Regions from separate parts of the Psychrobacter sp. SC65A.3 genome, predicted to be linked through region 3. Evidence: predicted binding sites of a transcription regulator. Region 3 holds the regulator's gene; each other region holds the start of a gene.
The links. Region 3 encodes PhoB, which activates phosphate uptake and scavenging genes when phosphate is short. Its sites were predicted from a motif close to TGTCATNAANCTGTCATAA; they were not measured.

Region 1 (11,212 bases), 910 kb from region 3:
GTGCATCAAAGTATGGCGCATCATAGCTTAGGTATGGATATCTATCGCTTTGATTAAAGGCTCTCAATCAAAGCGATAGATATATGCAGGTATACCACACTACTTTTCAAAAGCAAGTTTAGTAAATAAACCTGCACGCTCCATTTCGCCTGCTACACTCAATAACGTCGTCTCATCATTCATACGCCCAATCAATTGCATGCCAATCGGCAGACCTTTTTTACTCATACCGACAGGCAACGACATGGCTGGCAAGCCTGTAATATTACCCAATAAGGTAAAACCCATCTTCCCAAGCACTGGCGAGCTTAACTTTTCAATCATGCCTGAGCTAAAAGCGTATTTGCCCATATCCATGCCTTTATTTAGCAAACCAGCGCTGCGCATCAGCATTTCGTCCATGCGACTTGGTGGTAATACGCCATGTTTTACTGCCGGTGTTGGAACGGTTGGGCACAAAATCATATCGTAGGTCTCTAGCAGAAGACCGGTTTGATATTGGCTATCATGCCAGCCATGCTTGGCGTGCGCCAAATCAACAGCAGATAGTGAACGTCCTAACATCGCCATGTTATACGTTTGCGGTTCAAGATTTTGTATATGCTGCGCACCATAGCAACGCTCAATATTATCAATAGTAAACGCAGTATGCACGCAAACAACGACTAAAAAATTATGCCAGAATTGTTCAATATTAATATTAGGTTCAGCCGGTATTACGCGGTGACCCATGGCTTCTAGCTGCTTAGCGGTCTGCTCTAATACGACTAGTACTTCTTTATCGACCATAGTATTAGCAACCAACGGCTGTTGATGCAAGGCGATGGTCAGTTGTCGTGGTGCGCGCATCGCCGCTTCTAAGAAAGTACCTTTAGGTGGTGCGATGACATAAGGCGCCCCAATCTCAGCACCACTAGTCGCATCAAGCATCGCGGCACTATCACGCACGCTACGTGTAATTACATGATCGGCTACTGCTCCTTCCCAGCCTTCACCAAATAAGGGACCCATTGGGTTACGTCCACGACTGGGTTTGAGTCCAAACGTACCACACCACGCGGCAGGAAAGCGTATCGAGCCGCCACCATCACCCGCGCCTGCCATCGGTACGATACCGCTTGCCACTGCCGCCGCACTACCACCCGATGAGCCCCCAGAGCTATAGCCTTTTTTAAAAGGATTATGTGTCACGCCATGCGCTTTTGGCTCAGTGGTGATAATCAAGCCAAATTCTGGGGTATTGGTCTTACCAAAAGTGTTCACACCCGTAGCTTTCATACGCTTGACGATTTCGCTATCGCTTTTTGATATGATATTGACGCTACGACTGCCCATCGTAATCGGCTCATCAGTGAAGCTAAATGACAAATCTTTTAACAAATAAGGGACGCCGTTAAATACACCAGCTGGCAGTCCCGCCTGCGCTGCAGCATAAGCGCGCTCGTCAAAACGATGAATGATAGCATTCAATTTAGGATTGAGCTGATTGGCTTGATAGACTGCTGCATCCAGCAACTCTTTGGTACTGACTTCCCCAGCATTGACCAATGCCGCGAGTGCTAATGCATCGTATTGGGTATATTCTTTAAACATAACCGACCTTCCTTGGAGAATAATCAAATTAAAATTTTGAAAAGATTAATATGTATCCGATTTATAGACAGCATCCAGTTTAGTATAAAACCTTACTGTTTATAATGAATAAACAAACTCATTAGTCATTTACGGTATTTAGAATCCTATTTGATAGGGGCAATTGATAGCCTGAAACTAATACTCCTAAAACCTTTTACTACATAAAATTCTTTAATATCTTCAATAAAAAAGACGAGTTACTTTCGTAAATCGTCTTTTTACCATCCAGTCAAACATAAGCTTTACATTAGTAGCTCACGTTTACCACTCTTACCCATTGAGCTGACCAGTCCAGCCTCTTCCATCGAGTCAACAATACGCGCGGCGCGGTTATAGCCAATGCTAAATTTACGCTGAATACTAGAAGCGGAAACTTTACGAGTCTCCATAATAAAACCAACGGCTTCGTTGTAAAGGTCATCATCTTCACCAGAGGCATTGGCAGCACTACTGCCACCGCTAGGACTAGACAATTCAAAATTGCCTGCCATATTGTCGATATAATCAGGCGCACCGCGCTCACGCCATGCATCACAGACGCTATTGACTTCTTCATCGCTGACATAAGCGCCATGGACACGATCAGGTTCGATCTGCCCAGGCCCTAAGAACAGCATATCGCCATTACCAAGCATATCTTCTGCGCCACCACTATCCAAAATAGTCCGTGAATCGACTTTTGAGTTGACTCGTAACGCTGCTCTTACCGGAATATTGGCTTTAATCAAACCAGTAATCACATCAACTGAAGGACGCTGAGTCGCAAGGATTAAATGAATCCCTGCTGCCCGCGATTTTTGCGCCAAGCGTGTAATTAACTCTTCTGCCTGCTTACCGACCTGCATAATCATATCGGCAAATTCGTCGGCAACGATGACAATCATCGGTAAGGTTTTTAGCTTTGGTGCTTGGCTAATACTTACACTGTCATTGGGTCGCCATAATGGGTCAAGCATTGGATTGCCTGATTTTTCAGCAGAGATCACTTTTTTGTTAAACTCATTTAGTTTACGCACCTTTAGCAAGCTCATAAGCTGATAACGACGTTCCATTTCTGCGACGCACCATGACAAGGCACTTGCCGCCTCAGTCATATCGGTAACGACTGGGGTCAGTAAATGCGGAATATCATTATAGTTGGCAAGCTCAAGCTGCTTAGGATCGATAAGAATCATTCGCAGCTCGTTCGGCGTATATTTGAGCAGCATCGATAATAACATCGCGTTGACCAAGACTGATTTACCAGAACCCGTCGTACCAGCGACCAACATATGCGGCGCTCGTGCAAGATCAGTAATAATAGCTTTACCGCCAATATCTTTACCCATCGCCATACTGATTTGCGCTTTAGGATCTTTAAATTTTTCCGTATCCAATAGTTCAATTAAGCGTACCATTTCGCGCTGTTTGTTGGGCACTTCAATGCCAATGTACGGCTTGCCAGGAATGACCTCAACCACACGTAAAGATGCCATTGATAATGAGCGTGCCAAATCGCGTGAAATCCCTGTGACTTTACTGGCTTTTATCCCAGGCGCTAAGTCTACTTCAAAGCGAGTGACGACAGGTCCTGGAATCGCATTAACAACATTTGCTTTGACATTGAACTCTTGTAATTTGATTTCCAGTAGCTCTGATAATTGCTCAAGCTCAGCAAGCGTATAGCTTGGCTGGCGATTGGGGTCTGGCTTATCTAAGATCGACATCTCTGGAATCGGCGACAGACTACTACGATAGGCAGCCGTTTGCATCGAGCGTGATTTTTGACTGAATGCAACATCATCACTAATATGAGGCATAACGGGAGCATCAATCTCGTCAGTGCTATCATAAACATTGTCGTCTTCTGGCATCATATCCGTAATATGATTGCTACTATCACCTTCTGGGACTGCAAAACTCATAGTTGGTTTGGTTACTGTGGCTGACTCGATAGTTGATATGGCAGACATACTTTCTGCCATTGGTGACGCTTTTGGATTTGCAGGCGGGGTATTGGTCGGTGTCATATCTATTATTTCTGATGTATTCTCTACATCAGCATCAGAAAAAGACTCCAAATCGTTCAACAAGTCATTTGCAGCATTATTAGGAATGTCGTCAGTAGTGTCGTTTGGTGAGATAGTAGTTTGCTGCTGAACAGGTGCAGCTGCAGTTTCTGTTAATGTCTCTATGGCAGATAATTCTTGTTCATGGCTAAAATCAGTCGCTTCCGGCACTGCCGCATGTTCTGCCAACCACGCATCCACTAAGCTATCGACACTAGGCGCTGATTCAGGAACATCTATCTGATCTGTCGGAAGGGTTGCAGCAAAATCATCTAACGAATGTGTTGCTTGTTGCTGAGTTACTTGTTGAGTATCCTCTTGAGTGATATTAAGAACAGGGCTAGCAGAAGAAATGTCAGTATTTAAGCTGTCAACAGAAGCAGCAGCTGGTGCCTCTGAATAGGGAACATTTACGACATCGTAAGGTATCGTATCTTGCTCATTTTCTATCTGGTTTGCTAATAAATCAGCGACAGTATTTGCATCGTTCCATGCAAAGCTTGGCTCAACCTTTCTAATAGGCATTGGCGTAGCATTGGTAGCAGGTACTGATGTTTTATTCAGATTAAAAGCGCTATTGCTAATCGTTGTGGCGGCTGCAGTTTGCAACTGCTCTTCTCGTTTGGTACTTTCACTGGCGACTTGCGCAGCGGCTGCCATAGAAGCTTTTACACTGGCACCCAATCCTGAAGACGATAAAAAGTCTGTCAATGCGCTATTAAAACGACCACTTCTATTGTCTTGCTGTTTATTTTTAGCCTGTTCATCCACTTGCAACTCAAGAGGCAATTGCTCATATTCTGGAGTATTAGTATCACTTATTGCTATATCACGACCTTGTTTATCGGCAGCACTATTAGCATTGTCTTCTTGTGTTATTTGACTAGCATCAAGGCTGCTATCAAGGTTTTTGACACCTGACCCAAACCAAGACAAAGTTTTAATTTTTTCGTAAATACTCATCCAATGAATATTAAAGGCAAAGGTGGTCGTAATAGCGACAAACACTGCCAAAAACGTCACACTCCCCCACTGCGATAATAGCTGTGCTAGCCTCGCTTGTAGCTCAAGACCAATAATACCGCCCGCAACTCCTTTGAGCCCTGATGATATTGGATCTGCTACCTGCTGTACCAATGCGATCAGTTGGGCAAATAATGCACTACTGCTCAATATTAAAAACACGTAAGCAACCAAGCGTAATAACCAAAACGTCGGTTTATTATCCCACCAAATCAGTACTGACTCATAAACCAGAAACGCCAGTAACCACCATGCACCAAAACCAAAGAAGCTATACAGCAAATCTGAGAGCCATGCGCCCATCTCGCCGCCCATATTATTAATGGTCGTCATATCACTACTGATGTGCGACCAGCTAGGATCATTACCGGTATAAGTCATCAAAATAACAAACAAATAAACCGCGAGGAGTAATCCCAGTAGGGTAAATATGCCCTTTTTTAAGTAATCAATAATTGGTGCTGATATCACGTAAGATCTGCCTTGTTGTTAATACTCGTCATGAATACTCAATAGTCGTCAAACCATGATTAAGCTTAATCATGCTGACATAAATTCTTGATAGAAACTGCTGTAATAGGTTACGACTGATGTGGCGTAATAACACAAAAACTTTATCTAAAATACTACGGCAAAATATTGACCGCATTGCTGTTTTTGTTTTGTGCGCGGCATACAACTTCTTATAATAACAAATACATAGCTGCCATGGCGACCGTGTTATCAATAAAGCGCATAAGAAAATCAATCCAGTAGTGATTTAGCCAAAAATGCAGCTAGTGAAAAATGATGCCTGTTCTTTTTGCATTAGCATCTAACCAAAATATATTAAAGCTCTACGTTACTGCTGGTATAAATTTTTTATAGCCTCTGTCTGCGTAGGCACAGGAAGCAAGACAAATTAATACCAGCAGTACGTGATGTTTATATATCACTTTTCACTGACTATATTTGAATATGGGCTCATTTTTGGTACTAAAACTTCAAGCTTCAGATACTTTAGTTCTAATGATACCCATATTTGTTTTAGCAAACTTGCACTTTTTGCTCTTAGCCCTTATGTTATTATCACATAGCAACCATAATAACCAGATACGTCGTCATTTTTACGCTTATCTTTTATAATATCTACTTATTATTTTAACGTTGAACCCTTTCACTTTTATTGCTCTAGCAAGGAAATCTTATGGCAACTGACAATACTGCTCCACGCCACGAAAAACTCATTATTTTAGGTTCAGGTCCTGCTGGTTATTCTGCCGCTGTGTATGCAGCACGCGCCAACCTAAAGCCTGTTATGGTCACCGGTATGGAAGTCGGCGGACAGCTCACGACGACGACCGAAGTTGATAACTGGCCGGGTGATGCACATGATTTGACTGGTCCTGCATTGATGGAGCGTATGAAAGCCCATGCCGAACGCTTTGGTACTGAACTGGTTTATGATCATGTCAATGCTGTGAATTTAAATGTGCGTCCTTTTGAGCTGACTGGTAATAACGGCAATTACACCTGTGATGCTCTTATTATCTCAACCGGCGCATCAGCACAGTATCTAGGTCTAGAGTCAGAAACCAAATTCCGTGGTCTTGGCGTTTCTGCTTGTGCAACTTGTGATGGCTTCTTTTATAAAGACCAAAAAGTGGCAGTTATCGGTGGTGGTAACACGGCCGTTGAAGAAGCGCTGTATTTATCAAATATCGCCGCTGAAGTCACTTTAGTCCATCGCCGTGATAGCTTACGCTCAGAAAAAATCCTACAAGATAAACTATTTGAAAAAGCCAAAAATGGTAATGTCAAAATCGAGTGGAACCACAGCGTAAAAGAAGTGGTTGGTGATGATATGGGCGTTAATGGCGTGGTCATTGAATCTATGATTGATGGCAGCACCAAGCAACTGGACGTGTTTGGTATGTTTGTTGCCATTGGTCATAAGCCGAATACTGACTTATTTAAAGGTCAGCTAGAGATGAAAGACGGTTATCTGATCGTCAACAGCGGTCTCAATGGTAACGCTACCCAAACCAGTATCGAAGGTGTCTTTGCCGCAGGTGACGTCGCAGATCACGTCTATCGTCAAGCGATCACCTCTGCTGGTACGGGCTGTATGGCAGCACTTGATGCTGAAAAGTACCTAGATGCAATAGGCGAAACGGTCGCTCAAGATCATACTTATGCTTCAACGTTGACAGCTGACAAAGAAGCGTAAATGAGCGATTTTGTTAACGATGGTCATACAACGCCTAAGGCTTTTGTTCAACATATCAAAAGTCTTGGGCGTTATGACTTTCCAGAGCCAGCGATAGTAGATCCTGAAGGTATGGGTATTGTGGCTATCGGGGGAGATTTAGCTCCTGAGACGCTGATTTCTGCTTACGCACAGGGTCTATTTCCTTGGTTTAATGACGATGAGCCAATTGCTTGGTGGTGCCCTGAACCCAGATGTGTGATGCAGCCGACAGACTATCAGCCCAGTAAATCGCTACGTAAGCTAGCAAACCGTAGTCGTTGGCAGTTGACACTGAATCAAGCTTTTGATGAAGTCATACACGCTTGTAGTTTACCGCGTAGTAATGGCGTTAATAACGATCTTAATGAAAGTCAGCCTGAAGGCGAACATACTTGGATTCATGATGAGATGATTGAAGCCTATACTGAGCTACATGCTCAAGGCTTTGCGCATAGTATTGAAGTTTGGGATGATAAAGGCACGCTCGTTGGCGGTTTATATGGCTTAAAAATAGGCGGTATTTATTTTGGTGAATCGATGTTCCATATCGCTTCTAATGCATCAAAGCTAGCATTTTGGGGCTTGATGCGCTTATGTGAGCAAAGCAATGTTAATCTTGTCGACTGTCAACTCCCTAACGATCATCTCACGAGTTTAGGTGCTATCACCTTGTCACGTCCTGAGTTTTTGACTCAACTAGATATATTAATATCTAATAGTTCAGATAATTGGCACAAAAATTCGCATAATCCTCTGGCGGTATCGCTGCTAGGGAGTTTGCAACCTTGGCAATTAAACCTCTAGTTTATTACTTTATTTTAAAATCTAAAGTTGATCTGGCTAATCGATAGTTAAAATAGCGCGACTCGATTGAGCACGTATGATTATTACTGTTACGTTTAATCGGCAATGTTTTCATAAATCAGTAACTTACTTATCACGATCATGAGTACATTATGGCACCTGATACCTCTTTTTTATTAATAGGTAAGCTGGCAACCAAAGCCAACACCACCAAAGATACAGTTCGTCACTATGATCAATTGGGGCTGCTGAAGTCTCGTAAGCGTCAGGCAGGTTCGCGGCTATATACTGAGTTTCATCCAGAATGTGTTGAACGTATCGAATTAATTAAAAGCGCGCAAGCAATTGGCTTTACTCTGACTGAAATCAAAGACAGCCTCAATGATTATTACGATGGGCAGCTCGATATTGACTTACAGCTGAACATTACCCAGCAAAAACTGATTCAAATCAGAAAACAACAAACGACCATCAGTTTGATGATAGAAATGTTGACCGAACGCATTGATATTCTTGAGCATATGAAGGCTGATAGTGATTATAAACTCGACATTGATGTGTGTAAAAAGACACTGCCTTTATCCTGATAAGGAAACCTCGATACCACACTGCATTTATTATTTGTTATTGTTTTAAATCTCAAATAATAAAAGCTGCTAATATTTTTTAAGATTAATTATAAATACGCTGCATGATTAGCGCGTCGACTGCCGGTTGATGCGCTGCTTGATAGTAGCTTTTACGTGTATGAATCACAGTAAATCCTTGCTGCTCATATAACGCGATCGCAGCAGTATTGTCTGCTCGCACTTCTAATAAAAGACTCTCTACTTGATTGGCCTCTAACGCCTCATCTAGTCTAATAAAAACTCGTGATGCTATACCTTGTCGCTGATAATCAGGATGAGTGCCAATGCGTAAAATCTCTGCTTGCTCAAACAATAATTGGTATAAGCAGTAGCCAATCAATTCGTTTGCAGAATTATCAGTAACAACCATCAGACTGATACTATCCTGTTCGAGCAGGTCACCTATTGCTTGAGATGTCCAAGGGTCTTGTAGCTGAACCATGACTTCAATAGTAGCAACTGCTTCGACCATTTCTTTACGCTTATCTGGTTCATCTAATAGCATCTTTATATCGAACATCAGTGCCTCTTTATTTGCTGGCTTTAATATCAGTTATATTATCGTTGATTGTCGACACTGTCATTCTATTAGCAAACCATACCCAAAAAAAGCCACCCTCTTTCGAGGATGGCTTTTGACTAATGATTAACGAAGATCAGATTACTCTGACAGCATTAAGTATTAGTTCAATACGTTAGCAACAACACCAGCGCCTACAGTACGGCCGCCTTCACGAATTGCAAAGCGAAGACCTTTGTCCATAGCGATTGGGTGGATAAGCTCTACGCCCATCTCAACGTTATCACCAGGCATAACCATTTCAGTACCGTCTTGTAATTGGATTGCGCCAGTTACGTCAGTGGTACGGAAATAGAACTGTGGACGATAGCCGTTTAGGAATGGTGTGTGACGACCACCCTCTTCTTTTGACAATACATATACTTCAGCGTCAAACTTGGTGTGAGGCGTGATTGAACCTGGCTTAGCTAGTACTTGGCCACGTTGTACGTCTTCACGCTTAGTACCACGTAATAGTACGCCACAGTTTTCGCCTGCACGACCTTCGTCAAGCAGTTTACGGAACATCTCTACACCAGTACAGGTAGTTTTTTGAGTGTCACGGATACCGACGATTTCGATTTCGTCGCCAACGCGTACGATACCAGATTCAACACGGCCAGTTACAACAGTACCACGACCTGAGATTGAGAATACGTCTTCGATTGGCATTAGGAATGCTTTGTCGATGTCACGCTCTGGCTCTGGGATGTAGGTGTCAAGAACGTTTAATAGTTCTACAACGGCTGGTTGACCATATTTTTCTTGTGAGCCTTTTAGGGCTTCAGTTGCAGAACCATGGATGATTGGGGTGTCATCACCTGGGAAGTCATAGTCGCTTAATAATTCACGAACTTCCATTTCTACGAGTTCAAGCAATTCTTCGTCATCAACAACGTCACATTTGTTCATGAATACAACGATGTACGGTACGCCAACCTGACGTGAAAGCAGGATGTGCTCACGGGTTTGTGGCATAGGGCCGTCAGTTGCTGATACAACTAGGATTGCGCCATCCATCTGAGCCGCACCAGTGATCATGTTTTTAACATAATCGGCGTGACCTGGGCAATCAACGTGAGCGTAATGACGTGATGGGGTGTCATATTCTACGTGTGAGGTGTTGATGGTGATGCCACGTGCTTTTTCTTCTGGTGCTGAGTCAATAGACGCGTAGTCTTTGGCTTCGCCACCAGAGGTGATTGCAGCTACGGTTGCGATTGCAGCGGTAAGGGTGGTTTTACCGTGGTCAACGTGTCCGATGGTACCGACGTTAACATGTGGTTTTAGACGTTCAAACTTGGCCTTTGCCATGGGTATTTCCTCTTTTTTTGGTGAATATTTATCAATCAAAGATCGGTAAATAACTGTTTGACGGCTTATGATGTATGACCATCAAACCGTTGACACTGTGTTTTTTCTATTAAACCAATATTTATTAAAATACTAGCTATAACGCTATACTATCTTTATATTCGATATTTTAGCTGTTAAGCGTATAAATAGGGGCATTATACGTGCTTTTCAATCTGTTGAACATGACAAGTTAATATACAGTACTGCTATTGCACTACTTTATCTAACTCTTATTCATTTAATTCTTTATACAGCTCATTTATTAGGTAAAGATAACACCTACTAATAAACTGACAGCGCAAAAAGGCAACACCTCAGTGTCACCTTTGAATTATTCTCTGCCACACTGTATGTATAATTTTCGATATTTTATAATTTTGATACCAATACTGAGCTATGGACAAGCACTAGCAAAGCGAATATAAATAATGGAACAATAAATGGAGCTCATATTGAGAATTGAACTCAAGACCTCTCCCTTACCAAGGGAGTGCTCTACCGCTGAGCTATATGAGCATGTTTTTAACAACTACAGTAGCCAACCACTAAGTTGCACTAAAAAAAATATCACGATACAGCAATAATAACTGACTGTCGTGATGAGTATTGATGATTTGTGCAATGGTACATATATGGAGCGGGTGGCGGGAATCGAACCCGCGTCATTAGCTTGGAAGGCTAAGGTGTTACCATTATACCACACCCGCATTTACTCTTATCTGGGTTGACTCTGATAAAGAATCATGGATTGATATAGAGTATGCTTGGCGCTAAGACGAACTTAGAAAAATATGGTGGTGGGAGAAGGATTCGAACCTTCGAAGCTTTCGCGACAGATTTACAGTCTGTTGGGTTTGACCGCTCCCCAATCCCACCTTAGGTTGCTTTAAACAAAAATGGCTTTAGTTTAAGACATATTCATAAAAAG
Region 2 (11,212 bases), 1.2 Mb from region 3:
CGGATCGAGCTGCTCCTTAATCCAACTGCTTAAGATTGGCTTGGCAAGCGACCAGATATCAAGATTAGGATACAAGTCGCGACCAAGTCCTTCGACATGCACTAAAGTTTTGAGCAGTAGCATCAGCTGCGGTGGAATACTCATATGATGGCGGCGGGCGATATCTAATATTTGCATTAATACACCGGCAAAGTCGATATCGTTAATGGATTTTTGTAACATCGGACCGACAGTGCGTTTCATATCACGCATCAACGCATGCTTATCAGCACTTGGCGGTATCCAGCCAGCTCGGCTGACGATATCAACCATCGCTGTAAAGTTGTTATTCATCACGGACAATAACATTCGCGCGACGATAAGCTGATCGTCCTTTGATAAGGTGCCCATGATGGCGCAATCAAGCCCGATATAACGCGGCTCATGTCCTAAGTCCACGGCGGCCATATTTGCAGTCAAGGTATTGACTGGCGGCGTCTCGACAAAAACATTGCCGGGGTGCATGTCGGCATGGAAGAAGTTATCACGGAATACTTGGGTAAAAAATATCGTTAAGCCTTTTTCTGCCAGTGCTGCACGGTCATAGCCTAATTGATCAAATACCTCAATTTGTGAGATTGGAACGCCTTGTATGCGCTCCATGACCATGACGTTTTTATTGGCATCATAGACTTCTGGCACATACATCAATGCCGAGCCCAAAAAGTTGTTGCGCATCTGCGTTGTATTGTCTGCCTCTAATGTCAAATCTAACTCGTTGAGCATGACTTGACGGTAGTCTTCAACAATATCGATGATGTGTATTGCACGAGCTGCTTCGATACGCGCCGATGCCCAATTGGCGAGTTCTCGTAGCAATTCAAAATCTGCAATAATGGTCGTGCGAATATCAGGACGAACCACTTTGACCACCACTTCACGCCCATCATGCAGCGCAGCGGTATGTACTTGGGCAATAGAAGCAGCTGCTAGAGGCTTGACGTCAAAACGCGCAAATAAAGAGCCAATAGATTGACCGAGACCGTGTTTAGGGTCTTGGATTTGCGCAATTGCGATATCAGAATCGAAAGATTTAACTTTATCTTGCAGTTGAATAAGTTGCGCAATAATCTCAGGTGGCACGAGGTCACGGCGGGTCGAGAGTAATTGTCCAAGCTTTAAAAATAGAGTCCCCATATCTTCAAGCGCGTATTTAATCGCATTAGGCTGATGCTTTTTACCCCACGCAGCTGGATGCATACGGATTAAACGTACCAAAGGCTGTAGTTGCGGCGCCTCTTCGACAGAAAAATGGGTGTCAATACGATAGGTGGCGGCAATGCGCCATAGCTCAAGTAAACGGGCGCGATGGGATAATAGCATGAGATATAAATACTCTAGATAAAGTCAAAAATAAGGTAGGCGTTGTAGAAAAGGCGATTATCTACTATGAGTTAAACGTGCTTGCTCATCTTTGATAGCGGCTAGTTTGGCTTCTTCACGTTCAACATCAGCACGCAGTTTCAGTAGTTGCTGCTTAAGCGCATTTACTTCAGTTACATCTATTGGGTCAGGTGCACTATTACCTGCCACATCGTTTGCCCAATCGCTAACATCGTTAAAAGCACGCTTGGCACTATGACGCCAGCTGCCTTTAAGCTGCGATATCAGGAGGTGCAACTGGCTCGCCATCGATTTACCAATAAATGGTTCAAGTTGTCCCGCGACATCAGGATCAAAGCCTGCAACCAATTGATTGAGTTGCATAAGTACTTTGTAATCGCCCTCAATAGGCAAGTTGCCTTCTGTACTGCGCATGAGATTCAGTAGCTGGGCAGGGTTATCGACGGTAATAATACAATCTGGGCGGCTATGACCAAGACGCGCACGATCCATACTGGCTTTTTGACGCTCATTCATAGCGCCACTTTGCTCAAACACACTTTCAGTCGTCACTGGCTCAAAACGCAAGCGCTCTTCAGTGAATAGCACATCTAAATTCACCTCAGGCGTGCCCATGTTGAGACGCAGTACTTTGCCAGCAAGTGGCGCTAAACCCGCTTTGGTAATTTCATCACTGGCAATAGCCATATTAATCAGCTTTTCAGCACCGGCCAAAAGTAGAACAGTCAGCATAAGGCTCTCGCATAGTCAGTTGAGCGCCTTAAAAGAGCGCATTATTTATAAATATAAGTTGCCATCATTTTACATAATGGCATTTTTATCGCTATGTATTGTAATTTAAAACTTAATCTTATGCTTTAAAGCCGCGATGTACCGCGACGATACCAGCTGTCAGATTATGATAATCACAATTTTCAAAGCCTGCTTGCTCCATCATCTGCTTTAGCGTCTGCTGATCAGGGTGCATACGAATCGATTCAGCTAAATATTTATAGCTTTCGGAATCGTTAGCAACCAGCTTACCCATCATCGGTAGCGCTGTGAATGAATATAAATCATAGGCTTTTGATAATGGCTCAAAAATAGGTTTTGAGAACTCTAGTATTAATAAGCGACCACCTGGCTTAAGCACACGGTACATCGATTTTAACGCAGCATCTTTATCTGTGACGTTACGTAGACCAAAGCTGATTGTCAGCAGATCAAAGCTATTATCATCAAATGGCGCTAGGGTTTCAGCGTTCGCCAAAACAAAATCGACATTATTACAGCCAGCATTAATCAAGCGCTCACGACCAACTTCTAGCATGGCCGCATTGATATCAGACAACACGACTTTACCGTTGCGACCGACTTCACGGCTAAAGACCTTGGCTAAATCACCCGTACCGCCAGCGATATCTAATACATGTTGACCAGCACGCACGCCAGATAAGCTGATGGCATAACGCTTCCACAAGCGATGAATACCAAATGACATTAAGTCATTCATGATGTCGTATTTTTTGGCGACAGAGGTAAATACGTCAGCCACACGCGCTTGTTTTTCTGCTTTATTAACGGTCTTATAGCCAAAATGGGTTTCTTCATGACCATCAGTATCAGACGTATGTGGATTATTGATATCGTCACGCTGGTTAAAAAGCGTTTGCTTAGGGGCTTGAGTATTTGTCTGTGCAGCGTCATTTACAGTGCTATTTTGGGCGTGGTTTTCAGTATTGGCATTTGGCATAGTGGTTTGTTGCCCTTGTGGCGTTCCTATGGGTAAATCTTCAACATGAGTAAAGTCATTATTAATAACGTTATTAACACTTGTAGCGGTATTTTGACGTGCTTTTACTTGAGCGGTAATATTTTGGTTATGAGTGATACTGTCTTGAACCAATTTATCTTGTATACGGCCATTAGTCGTCGTTTTATTATTTACATGATCAGTCATCGCGGTGTCCTATGATTTATTTTTATGCTTGTTTTTAGTCAGATAAAATACTAATAGTTGTTGAGACAATAGCGCTTATCATACACCAAACGCAGCGGGCTTACCGTCATTATCCATGGCATGGACTTCATCAATAACTTCAAGCTCGCGCGCGCAAAACGGTTCAATAAAGCTGCTCACACTTTTTAATGGTTTCATGGCTTTAAAGCCTGAATCGATAAAATCATAAAGCGGCTGAAAGTTATAGCGATATGCGGTGCCTTTAGCCATCGCAAAAGCTTTTTTGAGCATAAATGAATTTAAGTCTTTGTCAGTACGATAGCAAACGTCTTTTAAGTTATTAATCTGTACACGGCGTTCATCAGCTTCATCAACCGTACGGTAAGCGAGTAGCATATTTTCTTCATTCACTGCTAACTCTTGTTCGAGTAACCACTGCGCCAAATGCAAGTCGAGCTCAATAGCCAATATTGACGCTTGAATGCCCATACTTCCAGCTTCTAAAGATGACTCTTTGGCAAGACGCTCAAGTTTCTTGGCTTTCGGGAGAATGCGTCCTAATTGTTCTGCCAATACTTTAAATTCATCACCACCATACAGCTGCGTTAAAAAATAATCTGCCATTAGCTGGTTTTTTGGTTGCTCAAACAGCGTGCTATGCGTACGCTTGATACGGGCTTGTTGCCATGATTGCACTTCATTAAGCTTCTTATTCAATGCAGCGTCTTCATGATGTGGCAGCGCCCAAAAGCGGTCAAGGTGCTGTTGTAAGTTGGCTAAAGCAGACATGGCAAGTCATCCTATAAAAATAATAATAGTCATCAGATTGATAATAAAAGCTGGATAATAAGGGGGCTGGTTAGCGCTAAGTTTTCTACTTATAGGCAGCTATTAAACCATGCTCTCAAGATTTTGTTCACCTTAAAAGAAAATAAGACAGAATACAAATGCCAAACTGTTACATATAAAGATTGCACAGCGCTTTCAGGTAGTCAATTTATAAGACTTTATAACACAAATTACATAGCCACGTTATTTACTAAAAGAGCGCAGTGCTATGATAAAACAACTTAGCTATTTTAGACGATTATTTTAAACCAATTATTTGATAAGACTATAGCGAGCATAAACATGAGCAAAAAAAAGAATAAAACAGATAAGTCAGCAGAAGATGTGAGCGCGCCATTTAACGAGCAAGTCGTCGAGCAGCGTCTTATGCCCAATCCTTTGAGCAAATTTTCAATGGATGAAGATGCGCTGCGATTGGCATTGGTTACAGCCCAGTTCGCTCTGCGTGCGACGCGCCAGCCAGAATCACCGAGTACTGATAAAGCCATTGGGCTATTAGTATTAGTCAATGGTATGGAGCAGGCAGGTAAGGGGACAGCGGTAACGCAATTGCGCCAGTGGGTCGATCCGCGCCTGCTTAAGGTAGAAGCGACCATTGGTTATTGTCCTTTAGCACACCAACCGATTTGGCAGACGCATACCAAAGCCATGCCGCGCCACGGTGATGTGATGGTATATTTTGGCAACTGGTATGCAGATTTACTTTATAACGTGATGCGCATGGCAAGTGCAGAGAGCGAAAAGTCAGAAAAAAATAAGAAGAATAGGGATATTGAAGCGTTACCAATTGGTCAATGGCAAGACTATTTACGCCAGCAGCTAACGGAATTGCAAGCTTTTGAGCAAGACCTTGTGGCAAATCAAACGCAGCTACTAAAGTGCTGGTTTCATGTCGATATCGAGACTTTGCAGGCGAGGCTTAATGATGACGAGCCAGATCCGAAATTTCTATACCAAATTGATTGGCATGATATGACGATAGTGGCTAAGTTCAATGAAGTTGCTGCCGAATTATTACGCCAGCAAGGCGATTGGATTATCATCGATGGCGCAGATAAATCGCAAGCAGCCATACATTTTTGTCATGAAGTCTTACATGCGATGCAAAAAGCCTTAGTTAGCAGCCGAGGAGAAAACAGTGCAGAATCAGATCAAGCACAAGATTCAAAGGATACTCATAATAACCAAGTAGAGTATCAGTCAATAAAGTTTGAGCGAGTAAAAATACCTAAGGTACTTACTGATATCGAAGATTCAGATATTGATAAATCTGACTACAATGATGCATTGGCTAAGAAGCAGGCGCGCTTGGCAGAACTGTTACGTGCGCGTCAAGGTCAACATGTGGTATTTGCCTTTGAAGGTATGGATGCAGCAGGAAAGGGCGGCGCTATCAAAAGACTGGTGGCACCACTTGATCCACGTGAATATCAAATTTATAATATTGGCGCGCCCATGTTATATGAGCTACAGCATCCTTATTTGTGGCGTTTTTGGCAAAAGCTTCCGAACGAGCAGACAGACCGCATCAGCCGTGTTGGTATTTTTGATCGTACTTGGTATGGGCGTGTCTTGGTAGAGCGTATTGAAGGCTTTGCGAAGGATGATGAGTGGCAGCGCGCTTATGATGAAATCAATCGCTTTGAAGCTGCCTTGGCAGCATCAGGTACTTTGGTAATCAAGTACTGGCTGGCAATCGATAAAAAACAGCAGCTTAAGCGTTTTGAGGAACGTGAAGAAACTGCATACAAACAATTTAAATTGACCGACGACGATTGGCGTAACCGTGATAAATGGTCAGATTATGTACAATCGGCGGCTGATATGCTGGCACGTACGGATACTAAGAACGCCCCTTGGTGTGTGATCGCTAATAATGACAAGCGCCAAGCACGTTTAGAGGTGTTAGACCACGCTATCGAGCAGCTATCCGCGTTGCTTGCTGCCAGCTAAGTCATAATGTGCTACATAGATAAATTTTCTTAAAGTCTTGGAATGCGTAGCAAATGCTAAGCGGAAATTATTTATCTTATAGAGGTACTTTTAATCCTATTCTTAAGCAGCTACCTATTTATTTATAACTATTAATTTTCCACTGTTATCACTTGAATTGACTATGGCAATTCAAGTGTATGTTGGCTAAAAATAACCCGATAACGTCTGATCTAAAGTGTATATTTCTTAAATCTTATATTCACAGTTACAAATCTTGTAATATCATCATGCATTATGCGTCTATATTTAATATAATAGGCGCGTAATGAGCGTTGCTATCTATTAAAATAGCTTGGTCTTCTGTTTATTTGTCTTTAATATCAATGTATTATTCACAATAAATAGCTTGTATAGAAGAACGCTATTATCATAAAAACGTAAGCCGCAAGATGCTTTAATCAGACGATTTGGCAATACCACTTGCGGCTTTATGACATTTTACTTAGACGTTTTATCTTAGTTTCTGATTGTCGTTAAGCTCAATTGCTTATTTGCAAATGGCTATAACCGCTAAGATAAGATAATAAGGAGGGTGTCAAAGCGTTGAGGCAGCTGTCTCAACACAGTATTCTAAAATTGTATTTCAAATAACCACGTTGCGCGCATGTTATTGTATTTTTGGGTGGTAATAATCACATCATTAATAGCCGCGTAATGTCATCATTTGTCAATAATTTCAATCAGCTTACGCAGGACGTATCAACGTATGGGTATTAGCAGTAGCTCTACAGGACCAACAAAATCAGTCGGCTCTATGAAAATTAACCTACTTTTTGCCATTTTAATGATTGGAATGACCGCCTACTTTTTGTGGTGGGGTCTAGATTACACCATGCATCAGCAGACAACGCTATTTATTGTCGCCACTGCTTTTGGTGTTTTCATGGCATTCAATATCGGCGGTAATGACGTTGCCAATTCATTTGGCACCTCAGTCGGTGCAGGGACGTTAACGATTCCACAAGCCCTAGGTGTGGCAGCGATATTTGAAGTATCAGGGGCGGTACTTGCTGGTGGTGAAGTGACCGATACCGTTCGGAGCGGCATTGTCAATTTAGATGGGTTGTCAGTAACACCCAATCAGTTCATTTATGTCATGCTTTCAGCACTCATTGCTGCTGCATTTTGGCTGTTGTTTGCCACCAAAAAAGGTTTGCCGGTTTCGACCACACATGCGATTATTGGTGGCATAGTGGGTAGCTCTATTGTATTGGGTATCACCTTAGGTGGTACTGAAATGGCGTTATCAACAGTGAATTGGGACAAGATTGGCATGATTGCCATCTCTTGGATTATATCACCGCTATTAGGCGGCATTTTTTCTTATCTGTTATATGGACAGATTAAGAAAAACATCATTGAGTATAACGATAAAACAGAGGCGCATATTGCTACTCTGAAAGATAGTAAAAAGACGCTAAAACTGACGCATAAAGCGTATTTGGATGGTCTAACCGAATCTGAGCAGTTGGCTTATACGTCAGCGTTGTTACGTGATCAAGAAATATATAAAGATGATGATTGCGTCGTTGAAGATTTAGAGACGAATTATTACAAAGAACTTTATGAGATTGAAAACGAGCGCAGCAACCTCGATACCTTAAAAGCACTCAAGCAATGGGCGCCTATTATGGCGGCTGCAGGCGGCGCAGTCATGGCCTCTTTGGTCATCTTCAAAGGTCTGAAAAACGTCAATAATGGTATGACGACGTTGCAAGGCTTTTTAATCATGGGGATGATAGCAGCGCTAGTATGGCTTGCGACTTATATTTATACTAAGAGTATCCGCGGTAAGCACAAAGAGGATTTGACCAAAGCCACGTTTATTATGTTTAGCTGGATGCAAGTCTTTACTGCATCAGCATTTGCTTTTAGTCATGGCTCGAACGATATTGCTAATGCTGTTGGTCCATTTGCAGCGATTATGGATGTTATCCGTACCAATAGTATTTCAACAGAAGCAGCAGTACCACCTGCTGTGATGTTAACTTTTGGTGTAGCATTGATTGTCGGTCTTTGGTTCATCGGTAAAGAAGTGATTCAAACTGTCGGTACCAATTTGGCAAAAATGCATCCTGCTTCTGGTTTCTCAGCTGAATTGGCTGCGGCTGCGGTTGTGATGGGTGCATCGACGATGGGTATACCAGTATCGAGCACGCATATCTTGGTCGGTGCTGTACTTGGCATTGGTATCGTCAATAGAGACACTAACTGGGCACTGATGAAACCAATTGGTTTGGCATGGATTATTACCCTTCCTGCAGCAGCAAGTATGTCTGCAATCAGTTATATAGTGCTGATAAATATCTTTTAAAAGTTGAAATCAAAGTCATTTAATTTTTGATTAATACAAATAAAAAACGCTTATCGATATCATATCGGTAAGCGTTTTTTTATAGAAAAATATAGGTGTCATCTATATATTAGTCAATACCAAACTGCTTACGCTTCTTAGCAAAGAAGCGGTCTAAGCGATCCATAGCGTCTTCTAAGTCGTGTAAGTTGGGTAAAAACACCAAGCGGAAATGGTCATTTTTATCCCAGTTAAATCCTGTGCCTTGTACCATCAATACGTTTTCTTCTAACAATAAATCCATCATAAACTGCATGTCATCTTTGATAGGGTAAATCTCAGGATCCATCTTTGGAAAGCAGTAAAACGCGCCTTGTGGCATGGTACAAGAGATACCTTTAATCGCATTAAGACGGGTCACTGCCAACTCGCGCTGCTTGTACAAGCGCCCTTTTTTAGACGTTAGGTCCTTCATGCTTTGATAGCCACCCATCGCTGTCTGAATCGCATATTGTCCTTGAACGTTAGAACACAGACGCATAGATGCAAGCATATCTAAACCTTCGATAAAGTCAGCCGCATGTTCTTTACGACCTGAAACCATCATCCAACCAGCACGAAAGCCTGCGATACGATGTGATTTTGATAAACCATTATAGGACAACACCAGTACTTCATCGGTCAAAGTGCTCATCGGCGTATGTTCCATATCATCATAGAGAATACGGTCATAAATCTCATCCGCCATGATGATTAAGTCATGCTCTTTTGCGACCTCGACGATTTGCAGTAGTACTTCATCACTGTACAGCGCGCCTGTCGGATTATTGGGATTAATAACTACGATGCCTTTGGTTTTGCTGGTGATTTTAGATTTGATGTCTTCAATATCAGGATGCCAGTTATCTTCTTCATTACAGCGATAATGTACCGCTGTACCGCCTGCGAGATTGGCAGCTGCCGTCCACAGTGGGTAGTCTGGCATCGGAACCAGCACTTCATCGCCATCATTCATCAGCGCTTGCATGGTCATGACAATCAGCTCAGAGACGCCATTACCTAGATAGACATCACGAACATCAACTGCCGATAGCAGTCCCTTTGATTGGTAATATTGCAATACCGCTTTACGCGCTGAAAAAATCCCTTGCGAGTCTGAGTAGCCCGTCGCTTCCGGCAGATTCATCGCCACATCACGCAAAATCTCATGCGGTGCTTCTAAACCAAAAGGAGCAGGGTTGCCGATATTTAGCTTTAAGATACGCTTGCCTTCGGCTTCCATTTTATTGGCAGTTTGCAGCAGAGGACCGCGAATGTCGTAACAGACGTTTTGTAATTTATCGGATTTTTTTATTGAGTTCATAGAGTGACCACTCATCAGGTTATTTGGTGAATTTTTGCGGGGAGTAGAAGAGGTAGTTGTTGTTGGTGTATTTTGAATAGTGCTATGAGGTTGCTCGCCTGCATCGACAGCTTTATCATTATCAGACGATATACTGTCAGAATCGTCATCTGATTTGCTGTCACTTTCAAGCTCACCGCGCAACAAATACCCTTCGCTACAACCTAAGAGTCGCGCAAGGGTAGGTAGCTTAGATGAGACAATCCCATTGGTCCCACGCTCCCAATTAGAGATAGCACCGCGGCTGACTTTAGCGCCAGCAGCAGTCATCGCTTGTGCCAGCTGCTCTGCCGTCATGCCTTTGTCACGGCGCAGCTGTACCAGTCGTTCAGCCTGTGTGCTTTTAGTTTTGTCATCAGCCGTCATTATGTAAGCCTTTTTTATTTTATGAATCTGTCATTAATCAGGTAACGAAATTAACTCTCTTGGATAAGTATTAAGCTAATGCTTTAAAAGAGAAATACTTTTAATTAACTGTTAATGCAAGATATTATTGCATATCAAAATTAAATGCAAGTTATTTGTATATTGTAGATTTTCACTATGTAAGAAAATCTTGCATTGCAGAGATTTATAATGCATTGAGAGACTTCAGCTCAATAAGAAACGATCTAACTTGTGATTTTTCGATATCAAATTGCCTACAATATCTGGCACTACCATTCCATGCAGTGAGTATTCTTGTTATAAACATCTTGAATAATAAGACGCTCGCCAACAGATAAAGCCTATCGTTTTTATATAAAATAGCGATAAAGCCTCGATAAACCATTACTCACGATAGAGTAGACAATCAGTCATTCCATAAGGATACGTTATGCAAGACAATCAACTGAGCAAAGAAGAAATCAGCCAATTGACCGAGGCTGACTGGAAAGAGCGCTTAAGTGCTGAGGAGTATCATGTGCTGCGCGAGAAGGGCACAGAGCGACCATTTACGGGCATTTATAACGATATTAATGATAAGGGCATTTATCGCTGTAAAGGATGCGGTGCTAACTTGTTTGAATCAGACAATAAGTTTGATGCAGGGTGCGGTTGGCCAAGCTTTGATCAAGGTATCCATAATAGCGCCATCGATGAGCATGTCGATGATTCGCTAGGCATGCGCCGTACTGAAGTGACTTGCAGCAATTGCGGCGCGCATTTGGGCCATGTATTCCCTGACGGTCCAAGTGAGACCACTGGCATGCGCTATTGCATCAACTCGTTGTCTATCGATTTAGATAAGTCTGAAGAATAGTGACAGCGGCGTGTAAGCTAATGAGGTAGTAGTAAAAAGAGTAGGGAGTATTGATATCTCCCTACTTATTATTAATATCACTAAGCTTATTAACCACAATGTCTAATG
Region 3 (11,212 bases):
TTAATTATTCGCAGCCTCTGTCTGCGTAGGCACAGCAAGCAAGAAAAATTAACCCCAGTAGTGATTGATAACATTTGTACTTCTTTTATTCAGAACCAACTACATAATAGATGCAATTAGATTCAGTAGCTTTTCATTTATGGGGATAAAAGTCAGATATAACAATGCTATACGAAGAGCCAAAGGTAATATCTATATAATATTATTGAAAGCAATAATAAGACAAAGAGATGTCGATGCGACCAGATGGCAATCACGAACAACCAAATCCTATGTTTATCAGCCGCGCAATTAGCGTACTTATCAAGGCCGCAGTATTGCTGATGCTATTATTCGTATTTGACAGATTACTACCAAGTATCAGCCAACAAACTCAATCATTTTTCATATCAAAATGGCAGCAGCTTAGCCTATTGCAACATCCGCTACCAACAGAGAATAGCCTGCCAAATCCGCTACCCAGGCAGCATCTGACTGATACATGGGGCGCTGCTCGTAGTCAAGGTCGCTCACATGAAGGGATTGATATTTTTGCAGCGCGCGGCACGCCGATACAAGCGACGACCCAAGGTATCATCAGCAAGGTAGGCGAAAATGCGTTAGGCGGTCGCGTCGTTATGATAGTGGGACCAGGCGGCGCAGGACACTATTATGCGCATTTGGAAGACTATGCTGACATTTCTCCCAATGACTGGGTAAATGCCGGTGATACCATTGGTTACGTGGGTGATAGCGGCAATGCTAAAGGCACACCGCCGCATGTTCATTATGGAATTTATATTAATAGTAGTGCGGTAAACCCTTATCCACTTTTGCAAAAGGATTAAAGTGTATCAAGCATTAATTCATTGCGGCAGATCGTACATGGTTATTTGGAAACACGGCACTAAATGTCGAGCCAATGCCTTCTACTGACTCAATTTGCAAGCTCGCTTCGTGCTGATATAAGACATGTTTTACAATCGCCAGTCCAAGCCCCGTCCCACCTGTTGCTCGGCTGCGCCCGCTGTCAACGCGATAAAAACGCTCAGTTAAACGGGCAAGATGCTTTGGTGCGATACCGATACCATTATCTTCAACAGCAAATCGGCAGCCCTCAGCAGTCTTAGTCCAACTAATAGAGATATTGCCACCTTTTGGTGTGTATTTAATCGCGTTAATCACTAGATTGGACAGTGCGCTATTTAGGTACATCTCTGAGCCATATAGTCCGTCATAGGTATCAATATGCAAGTGAATCGTATGCTTATATTCTTGATTATACGCCTGTGCATCATCATAGACATGAGTGAGCAGCTTGGTCATATCGATTTCATTAAACGCATGGGTTTCTTCGATTTCGATACGAGACAGTAGCAATAAGTCATTGACCACCCTATTCATGCGTGCCGTTTGCTGAGTCATCAGCTCAAAACCGCGACGCCAATTCGCAGGCATATCTGGCTGATCAGAGAAATTCTCCAGATATCCCATCAAGACCGTCAATGGTGTACGTAGCTCATGCGAGACATTGGCCACAAAGTCGCGGCGCATCGCTTCTAAATGCTGCAAGCGGGTCACATCATAAATGATCAGTAGTTTTTCATCGCCAAATGGCGTCAGCTCACACTTTAGATAGCGGTTTGGGTCTTGCCAAGAGACGATATGCACACTCTCATCGGCATCGGCATCAGTATTAAGCGTCGTTGCCTCCTGATAATACTTAATAAATTCAGGCACTTGAATGAAGTCAAAAATACGCCTGCCTTTATCTGAGGATTGCAACAATAATAAATCCTGTGCCGCTTGGTTCCACCATTCAAGTCCATCATCGTCATTGAGCAAAATTACAGCATCACGTAATGCTCGTAAAGCACTTCTGATTTTTTTAAGTTGATTTGTGGCACCTTGCTCATTATCTTGGATAGGCATTTTTATTTATCCATTATTTTTTATAATTTTTCTACTATTGGCCGTTCTCGATAAAAGGCGACACTATTAAAAGGTGACACTATACAATATTCATATTGCTAGCGATTAACCTTTTTCGATACGGCTAGAAAATCTATAACCTGTACCGCGTACCGTTTGTATCAATGTATCACAATCATGTGGACGTAGTAATGTGCGCAAACGCTTTACGTGAACATCAATGGTTCTATCTTCGATGTAGACGTTACCGCCCCATACTTGATCGAGCAGCTGGGCACGAGTATAAGCGCGCTCAGGATGGCTCATAAAAAACGCCAATAAGCGATATTCTGTCGGACCCATATCGATAATATCATCACCCACCATAAAGCGTTGGCTTTTGGCATCTAAAGTTAGCCTGCCTATATTGATAGGTTTGTCGCCGCTTAGCGCGTTACTACGTCGCAATACCGCTTTGATTCTTGAGATAAGCTCACGGGTCGAGAAAGGCTTTGTCATATAATCATCAGCGCCTGCGTCAAGACCATGCACTTTACTGTCTTCTTCACTTTTGGCGGTCAACATAATAACCGGTATCTCGGCGAGCAGCGTATCGCTTTTTAGCATACGGCAAAAATCGATACCACTTTTATCACCGGGTAACATCCAGTCCAATAAAATCAGCGCTGGACGATGATCGACCACTTGTTGGTGCGCCTCTGACACATCCGCTGCCTGCAAACTATCAAAGCCCGCCATCTCTAGGGTCATGACGACCATTTCACGAATGGCATCTTCATCTTCAACAATCAAAATTTGCTCTTTAGACATAATGTATTCTTAATATATTCTTAATGTTAGAGGACAAAATAGCGTTTATAAAAGCAGTAACAAACGCAGATAAGCGTTTCTTCATTAAAGGGCTTAATTATGACAGCTTAATGACATTTACTCTTAAATTTATAATACTTAGTAGCCATGCTAATGACTTAATGCACTTCTAATAAAAAGTTTAATGGTCCATCATTGACACTCAACACTTGCATATCAGCGCCAAACTGACCCGTTGCAACCGTTAAATACTGCGTCTTTGCATAATCAACCAATTGTGCAAATAAAGCTTGAGCCATATCAGGTGCCATTGCGCTACCAAAGTCAGGGCGGCGACCTTTATCCGTCTTTGCCATCAGAGTAAATTGTGAGATCAATAATAGCCCACCACCGACTTGCTGGACATTTTTATCGAGTTTGCCGTATTTGGCTGGATCATCATCATTGTCAAAAATACGATAGGTGAGGATTTTATCAATCATCCGCTGCGCACTTTGTAGATTATCATCGTGTCCCAAGCCGATATAGGCCAGCACACCTTGCTCAATAGCACCAACCTCCTGCCCATCAACGCTGACGCTGGCATATTTGACTCGCTGAATAAGAGATCTCATTGCTTACTTCCTTTAACGATTATGGTCATACAGTCTGCTGCGGACCATGATAAAATACAATTATCTGTGTATGTACTTATGATTATGTTTATAAATAAATCTAGCTATAAAACTGCCTATCTATGATTTTTTATTACAACTTCTTATTTTAATAACTATTTTTAATCCCTAATTTGGTCATCTATTATGAATGTATTTACTACCTTACAGCAATTTGTCCCGCAGCAAAAAATCAGTAAAGTCGCTGGGCGCTTAGCTGCCAGCCGCCACCCTTGGGTTAAGCGTACGTTTATCCGCAGTTTTGCCAAAGCTTATAATGTTAGCTTAGATGAATATGAGCGTCAAAGCCTAAACGCTTATGAGAGCTTTAATGATTTCTTTACTCGTGAGCTCCAAGACAATGCCCGTATTATCGATGCCAGTATCAATGGTATTGTTAGTCCTGCGGATGGCATGATTTCGCAGCTTGGGCAGATTCATGACCATAAGCTACTGCAAGCAAAAGGTCGTGACTATGATATCGGTCAGCTCTTGGCTGATAGCGCAGATGGTGACTATTTTGCTGACGGCAGTTTTGCCACGGTTTATCTTGCCCCAAGCAACTATCACCGTGTGCATATGCCATTTGACGGTATATTAACCAAGACCCGCTATGTACCTGGTACACTATTTTCGGTCAATAACACCACGGCTGCTAATGTGCCGGATTTGTTTGCTCGTAACGAGCGCCTTGTCTGTCTGTTTGATACCGCCTATGGTAAAGCGGCAGTAGTGATGGTCGGTGCGATGATTGTCGCTGGGATTGAGACAGTAGCGACGGGTAAAATTAGCCGTACCGATGATATTCAAGAAGCAGACCATGATATGAGCTTTAAAAAAGGTGACGAGCTTGGTCGTTTTTATTTAGGTTCAACCGCAATTGTAGTACTGCCAAAAGCAGCAAAAACGGATTGGCAAGATACCATGCAGCATGGCTCAATCGTTCAAATGGGGCAACTGTTGGGTAGCGCTAAAACCTAATACCATTTATCTAAGTAAAAAACTTGTGTAATAAGTAATATTGAAAAAAAATGAGCATAGACAGTAATCAGAATACTGCCTATGCTTTTTTTGTGCCCACTCCTTTCTTATGTTTTTTTAACACTGTCTTTTTTCAGTCGTTTTTTGTGATAGTAAGGCTTTATGTCATCAAACTGTCATATTTATTTGGCACAATCTCCTTATTAACCGCAGAGCATCATTTCAGCAAACCCCAGAAAACCATTGTCATTGTTATTTATAAATGCTTGATACTCAAAATTGATTAATTTTAGGAGAAATAATGCGTTATTCATTCATGGCAGTAGCAATCGCTAGCACTTTGACATTAGCCGCTTGTAACCAAACGACTAGCAACAACGAGAGCGATAAAACCGACGAAGCAGCCACAACAGCACCATCAAACACTGCTGTGAGTAGCGACGCTAGTGCTAGCTCAGCTGAAAGTGCATCGATGAGTATTACCGGTGCTGGTGCTTCTTTTCCACAGCCTATCTATGCTAAGTGGTCAGATGCCTACAATAAAGCCACAGGTGGTCAAGTGAACTATCAGTCTATTGGCTCATCAGGTGGTATCAAACAAATCGTTGCTAAGACCGTAGATTTTGGGGCATCTGATGCGCCGATGACACCAGAAGAGTTAAACGAAGCCGGCTTGATACAGTTCCCAAGCGTCATCGGTGGCGTGGTACCTATTGTTAATATCGATGGTATTGAGCCCGGTCAGTTAAAGCTCGATGGCAAAATGCTTGCTGATATTTATCTGGGTAAAATCAGTAAATGGAACGACCCTGCAATCGCGGCTATGAATCCTGAACTTAAATTACCAGACGCTGCCATTACCACGGTGTTTCGCTCAGATGGCTCTGGTACAACCTTTAATTTCACTGATTATCTAGCCAAAGTGTCAAGCGATTGGAATGACAGTGTAGGCGTCGATAAGACCGTCAAATGGCCAACGTCGGCTACTGGTGCGGGTGGTAAAGGTAATGAAGGTGTGTCGAGCTATGTCACGCGTATGAAAAACTCTATCGGCTATGTTGAATATGCTTACGCTAAGCAAAACGGTATGGCACACGTTGCCCTGAAAAATGCTGCGGGCAATGTCGTACAACCTTCTGCCAAAACCTTTGCAGCAGCAGGTGACATCGATTGGTCACAGCAAGAAGGCTTTTATAAAGTCATTACCAACTCTGAAACAGCACAAGCTTGGCCAATCGCCGCGGCCACTTTTATCTTAGTACATAAGCAGCCACAAGATGCCAAACAAGTCGCTGGTGTATTGAAGTTCTTTGACTGGGCTTATGCGCAAGGTGATGACGACGCTATGGCGCTTGATTACGTACCGTTCTCTGATACTGCAGTCGCCTTATTCAAAGCAAAATGGAGTGAGGTCAAAGGCAGCGACGGTCAACCTGTCTATAAGCCTGCACAGTAACCTGTTTATCCTAGTGATTGCATAATCACTGTCGAGCCAACCTCTCAAACCACTATTCTCCGGTAGGGGTTTGAGAGGTTTTATCACAGAAAATTTAAAGATTTTTTTAAGTTTGTTGTGATAAAACCTCTTTTACTATTTTGACTTGATTCTATTCAACGCTGAGACACTTATGAATGATTTAAGGTCCCAACTGGCTAAACAAAAACGTTACGATGCTATCTTTGTCAATGCGACTAAAGCATTTGCAATCTTGGTGCTATTGTCACTTGGTGGCATCCTGCTCTCATTAATCGTGGGCGCTTGGCCCAGTATCACTGAATTTGGACTGGGATTTTATACCAGCAATAACTGGGATACAGTGAACGATCAATATGGGGCACTTGCACCTATTTACGGTACGATTGTCACCTCCCTTATTGCAATCGCTATTGCTGTGCCAGTGAGCTTTGGTATTGCTATCTTTTTGACCGAACTGTGCCCTAACTTCTTAAAAAAGCCATTGGGCATCGCCATTGAGCTGTTGGCAGGTATTCCTTCTATTATCTATGGCATGTGGGGTTTGTTTGTCTTTGCGCCGTATTTTAGCGAACACATTCAGCCATGGTTGATTGAAAACATCGGTCCTCTGCCTATTATCGGGCAAGTATTCACTGGTGCACCGATGGGGCTTGGTATGTTTACCGCCTCCTTGGTACTAGCAATTATGATTATTCCTTTTATTGCCGCCACCATGCGGGATGTTTTTTCTGTGGTACCTGATTTATTAAAAGAATCTGCGTATGGCATGGGTGCGACGACGTGGGAAGTGATGTTCAAAATCATCTTACCTTATACTAAAGCTGGCGTGGTCGGTGGTGTGATTTTAGGGCTTGGACGCGCATTGGGCGAGACGATGGCTGTGACTTTCTTAATCGGTAATGCCTTTAATATCAGCCCAAGTCTGTTTACCTCTGGGGTAACGATTACCTCTGCACTCGCCAATGAATTTGCCGAAGCATCAAGTGAATTGCATTTGGCATCCCTATTACATTTGGGTTTAATCCTATTTGTTATTACCTTTATTGTCTTGTCCATCTCTAAGCTAATGCTTATGCGTATCGACCAAAAAGCCGGTCACTAAGTAGCGCCAATATCTTGTTATAAAGCAAGCATGTTAATCAACCACTTAACCCAATCCTTCGACCAACAAAGGACAAACGCCTAATGACTTTAGCGACTGTCACGACTGATAACGACCAAACCAGCCAGCCGACTTCACGCTTTGAAGAACGCTACAACAAGCGTTTATATCATAAGCGTCGCCTGATCAATAGATTGGGGCTTGGTTTTGCCATCTCAGCCATCGCTTTTGGTTTGTTCTGGCTGACATGGATTTTGCTGACGCTTTTTGTTGAGGGTTTTCAAGGGTTAATCGAGATGCCGGTATTTATGGCAGATACACCACCGCCTATGGGCGACGGCGGTTTACGTAATGCTATTATTGGTTCATTGATGATCGCCTTGTTAGGTCTCGCTATTGGTACGCCGGTTGGAATGATGGCGGGCATCTATTTAGCGGAGTTCTCACAAGGCAGCTTGTTGGGTAAAGTTACTCGCTTTTTAAACGATATCTTGCTGTCAGCGCCCTCTATCGTGATTGGTCTTTTTGTTTATGCATTGATGGTGAAAGGTCAAAGCTTCTCCGGCTGGGCTGGTGCAGTTGCGCTTGCTTTGATTGTGATTCCAATTGTCGTGCGCACCACTGAGAATATGCTCAATCTGGTACCAAATACTTTACGTGAAGCGGCGTATGCACTCGGTACGCCAAAGTGGAAGCTGATCAGCACGGTCACGCTTAAAGCGGCTAAAGCAGGTCTGACTACAGGGGTGCTATTGGCATTTGCCCGTATCACTGGCGAGACCGCGCCGTTACTATTTACTGCGTTAAACAATCAGTATTTCAGCACCGATATGAGCCAACCGATGGCAAACTTACCGAACACTATTTATCAGTTTGCGATGAGCCCTTATGACAACTGGCATGCATTGGCATGGGCGGCAGCATTACTGATTACCATGACAGTACTGATAGTCAATATTCTCGCGCGCTTTATTGGCGGTAAAGATCATACAAGATAGCTGATTTAAGAATTGACTAAGCAGCCAATTTATAGCGCACGTTTAGCACTTATGTTCAGCACCTATATTGACAACATTCTAAAATAATTGGATATGATGATGACAGACTTACTAGAAAGAAAAGCGGTTAAGCAAGAGAATAAGCAAAACGTCAGCCAACGTGGTTTATTTGGTCAATCATTTTCCAATATAGATCAAGGAAGTCAGAAGCATCAAGGGCAGCAGCCTGACAGTGCCTTTTTGACTCAGCAAACAGTAGCAGATATCCCTCAGCATATGCCGCCTGCCAAGATAAGTATTCGAGATCTCAATTTCTATTATGGTGACTTTCAAGCGCTAAAAAATATTAATATTGATATTCCAGACAAAAAAGTGACTGCCTTTATCGGGCCTTCAGGTTGCGGTAAATCCACACTATTACGTACGTTTAATCGTATGTATGATCTATATCCCGGTATGCGTGCAGAAGGTAATATCAACCTCGATGGCAAAAATATCTTGGGCAAAGACATCGATGTGAACTTGCTACGCGCACAAGTCGGCATGGTCTTTCAAAAACCGACGCCATTTCCAATGTCCATCTATGACAACGTGGCATTTGGCGTACGCCTCTACGAGAAGCTAAGCAAAGCTGAGATGGATAATCGTGTCGAATGGGCACTCAAAAAGGCGGCTTTATGGCTTGAGGTAAAAGACAAACTTCGTGCATCAGGATTGTCGTTATCCGGTGGTCAACAACAACGTCTTTGTATCGCTCGCGGTGTGGCGACAAAACCTGAAGTATTGCTCCTAGATGAGCCAACCTCAGCGCTCGACCCTATCTCGACAGGCGCGATTGAAGAGCTCATTACCGATTTAAAAAACGACTATACGATTGCTATCGTTACCCACAATATGCAGCAAGCGGCACGCGTCTCTGACTATACCGCTTATATGTATCTGGGCGATATGGTAGAGATGGGTGAGACGGATCAGATATTTACCAACCCCGCTCAAAAGGCGACTGAAGACTATATTACTGGTCGCTATGGTTAAAACAGTTTGTATAAATATAGTCAGTCTTAAATACAATAAGTACAAATATTATAACGCGCTACTAGGATAAATTTTTCTTGCTTGCTGTGCCTACGCAGACAGAGGCGGCGCAAAACTTATCCCAGTAGCACTGTGTTTGATTTGTAGTGGATTGACTATAGATGTATTTTTTATGCTTATATCCTATTTAAATCTACAAGAATAAGGAAGCCGCCATGCTTATAACGCAAAAACATTTATCAAAGGGTTTTGATAATGACTTACATGATGTGATTGAGCTGTTTATGCAAATGGGTTACATGGCAGCAGAGCAAGTCATGGTTGCAACCCGCGCTTTGATAGCTGCAGATGAAGCGACCGCGAAAAAAGTGATTGCAGACGACCAGCTGATTAATCAGCTAGATATTAAAATCGATGAGCAAATCATTTTGTTAGTCACCAAGCGCCAACCCGCAGCAAATGACTTGCGTTTAGTGATGGCGGTTAGCAAAGGTATTGTTGACTTTGAACGTGTGGGTGATGAAGCCGAAAAAATCGCTCGTATGGCCTGCAAATTAATTAAAGACGGCGCTTCTCCAAGAGGATATTCAGAGGTTCAGCATTTATCCAATAAGGTGCACGTGATGCTACTTGATGCGATTGACGCCTTCTCGCATATGAATCCTCAGCAGGCATTTTCGGTATTGCAAAGTGATGTGGCGGTCAATGAAGAGTATCAATCTGCCACTCGAGCCTTGCTGACCTATATTATGGAAGACAGCCGCCACGTGTCCAGAGTGATGAATATACTTTGGGTATTGCGCGCCCTAGAACGTGTGGGCGATCATGCTAAAAACATTGCTGAGCTGGTTATTTTTTGCACCAGCGGCAAAGATGTGCGGCATACAAATTTTATGCAAGTAGAAAAAATCGTCCAGCAAACCACAGATGCTGGTAGTAATAAATAACATTTTAAATAGCATTTTCTTTATCGCACACGATGGTCCGTTTAAAACATAGTCCGTTCAAAATAAAAAAGACACGCTTTTAGTAATGCGATACTGCTATAAATTTAACCATCAATCAACCAGCCCTGCACGGTGGCAAATTCAATCTGCCGTGCCTGCCACTCATAAATACTCGGAAAGCTGTCTTTAATAAAGGCATGCGCGCCAGCTACTTGCGAGCGCGTAACATTACCCTCAAGCCACGTTTTTCCGTTGGTATTTAAATTAAGCAAAAATGGCAACAAGCGATCAACCACTTTCAGCAGCTGGGTTTCTTTGCTGCTGCCAGTTTCCTGCTCTTCCCAAATCTCATTTAAGTCTTTAATGCCATTACCACGTTCAGCTTGTAAGCGCGCAATGCCAGCGCGTTCTTCAAGATGCGCATCAGTGCGTGTATCGGCATATAAAAAAGTATCACCGGCATCAATCTCGCCTAAGTCATGTACTAGCGCCAGCTTTAGTAACTTTTCATGATTGACATCAAGTTCAAACAATTCAGCGATTGACCAACATGCCATAGCGAGATGCCAAGAATGTTCGGCAGAGTTTTCTAGACGAGTCGTACCCGTCACGTAACTGCGGCGATTTACCCGTTTAAGCGCATCAAGCTCTAACAGATAATGAGTGACATGATCTATATCAATGTTTGAGGCAAGCGTTGGGTTAGTGAATGACATGGAATTAGCTGATGACATAATTTTTCTCTTAATTTTTCTACTAAGGTATAGCGCTTCATTCTACCTTTACGTATAAGCAATTATTATACATTTTATAAACGCTATAAAAGAAGACGCTAACCTATCGTTAATTAGCGTTACCATAAAAATAAAATAGCGCTTATGTTAGTAAGCGCTATTTTATTTTAAATCGAGTAAAAAGACTATTTAATCAAGTTACTAATGGTTTTAAACGCAGGGTCTTTGCTACTACGGCAAAGCTCAAACAGAATGGTTTCAACCGTGGTAATCACCCCACCAGCACGGCGAATACGGCGAATTGCTTGCTTTTTATCATACGGAAAACGCGAACCGACGGCATCACCAATAATAACCGGCTGCATACCATTATCTAGCAAATCAAGTGCGGTTTGTAGCACGCAGACATGTGCTTCTACACCGAATAATAAAATGATGCTTCGATTCTGCTGTGCAAGATGATTCCATGAATCGTCATTGTCGCAGGCACTAAAGGTGACTTTTTCAAAACCTTTAGCATTATCGCCTTCTAATAACTCACAAATTTCAGGCAATGTCTCGCCT

Region 1: OEG80_RS10475 (DNA translocase FtsK) is a predicted target of PhoB. The motif match lies at 5,242-5,260, and genes of this name have one in related genera.
Region 2: OEG80_RS09160 (inorganic phosphate transporter) is a predicted target of PhoB. The motif match lies at 6,595-6,613, and genes of this name have one in related genera.

Annotation. Positions count from the first base shown of each region.
Region 1 covers NZ_CP106752.1:2,467,244-2,478,455, forward strand. Annotated here, with positions in the region: gene OEG80_RS10465 (DODA-type extradiol aromatic ring-opening family dioxygenase) at 1-57, shown strand, start outside; gene OEG80_RS10470 (amidase) at 100-1,593, opposite strand; gene OEG80_RS10475 (DNA translocase FtsK) at 1,878-5,177, opposite strand; gene trxB (thioredoxin-disulfide reductase) at 5,893-6,915, shown strand; gene aat (leucyl/phenylalanyl-tRNA--protein transferase) at 6,916-7,740, shown strand; gene OEG80_RS10490 (MerR family transcriptional regulator) at 7,893-8,327, shown strand; gene rimI (ribosomal protein S18-alanine N-acetyltransferase) at 8,413-8,889, opposite strand; gene tuf (elongation factor Tu) at 9,052-10,242, opposite strand; tRNA gene OEG80_RS10505 (tRNA-Thr) at 10,726-10,800, opposite strand; tRNA gene OEG80_RS10510 (tRNA-Gly) at 10,918-10,991, opposite strand; tRNA gene OEG80_RS10515 (tRNA-Tyr) at 11,077-11,160, opposite strand.
Region 2 covers NZ_CP106752.1:2,176,969-2,188,180, reverse strand. Annotated here, with positions in the region: gene OEG80_RS09185 (ABC1 kinase family protein) at 1-1,362, opposite strand, end outside; gene OEG80_RS09180 (ubiquinone biosynthesis accessory factor UbiJ) at 1,420-2,115, opposite strand; gene ubiE (bifunctional demethylmenaquinone methyltransferase/2-methoxy-6-polyprenyl-1,4-benzoquinol methylase UbiE) at 2,234-3,322, opposite strand; gene OEG80_RS09170 (FFLEELY motif protein) at 3,401-4,111, opposite strand; gene OEG80_RS09165 (ATPase) at 4,454-6,124, shown strand; gene OEG80_RS09160 (inorganic phosphate transporter) at 6,873-8,480, shown strand; gene OEG80_RS09155 (aminotransferase class I/II-fold pyridoxal phosphate-dependent enzyme) at 8,590-10,227, opposite strand; gene msrB (peptide-methionine (R)-S-oxide reductase MsrB) at 10,679-11,104, shown strand.
Region 3 covers NZ_CP106752.1:328,819-340,030, reverse strand. Annotated here, with positions in the region: gene OEG80_RS01470 (M23 family metallopeptidase) at 237-827, shown strand; gene phoR (phosphate regulon sensor histidine kinase PhoR) at 841-1,911, opposite strand; gene phoB (phosphate regulon transcriptional regulator PhoB) at 2,017-2,721, opposite strand; gene dtd (D-aminoacyl-tRNA deacylase) at 2,880-3,335, opposite strand; gene asd (archaetidylserine decarboxylase) at 3,522-4,355, shown strand; gene pstS (phosphate ABC transporter substrate-binding protein PstS) at 4,657-5,811, shown strand; gene pstC (phosphate ABC transporter permease subunit PstC) at 5,984-6,934, shown strand; gene pstA (phosphate ABC transporter permease PstA) at 7,018-7,932, shown strand; gene pstB (phosphate ABC transporter ATP-binding protein PstB) at 8,032-8,967, shown strand; gene phoU (phosphate signaling complex protein PhoU) at 9,183-9,914, shown strand; gene OEG80_RS01420 (HD domain-containing protein) at 10,019-10,648, opposite strand; gene OEG80_RS01415 (isochorismatase family protein) at 10,834-11,212, opposite strand, start outside.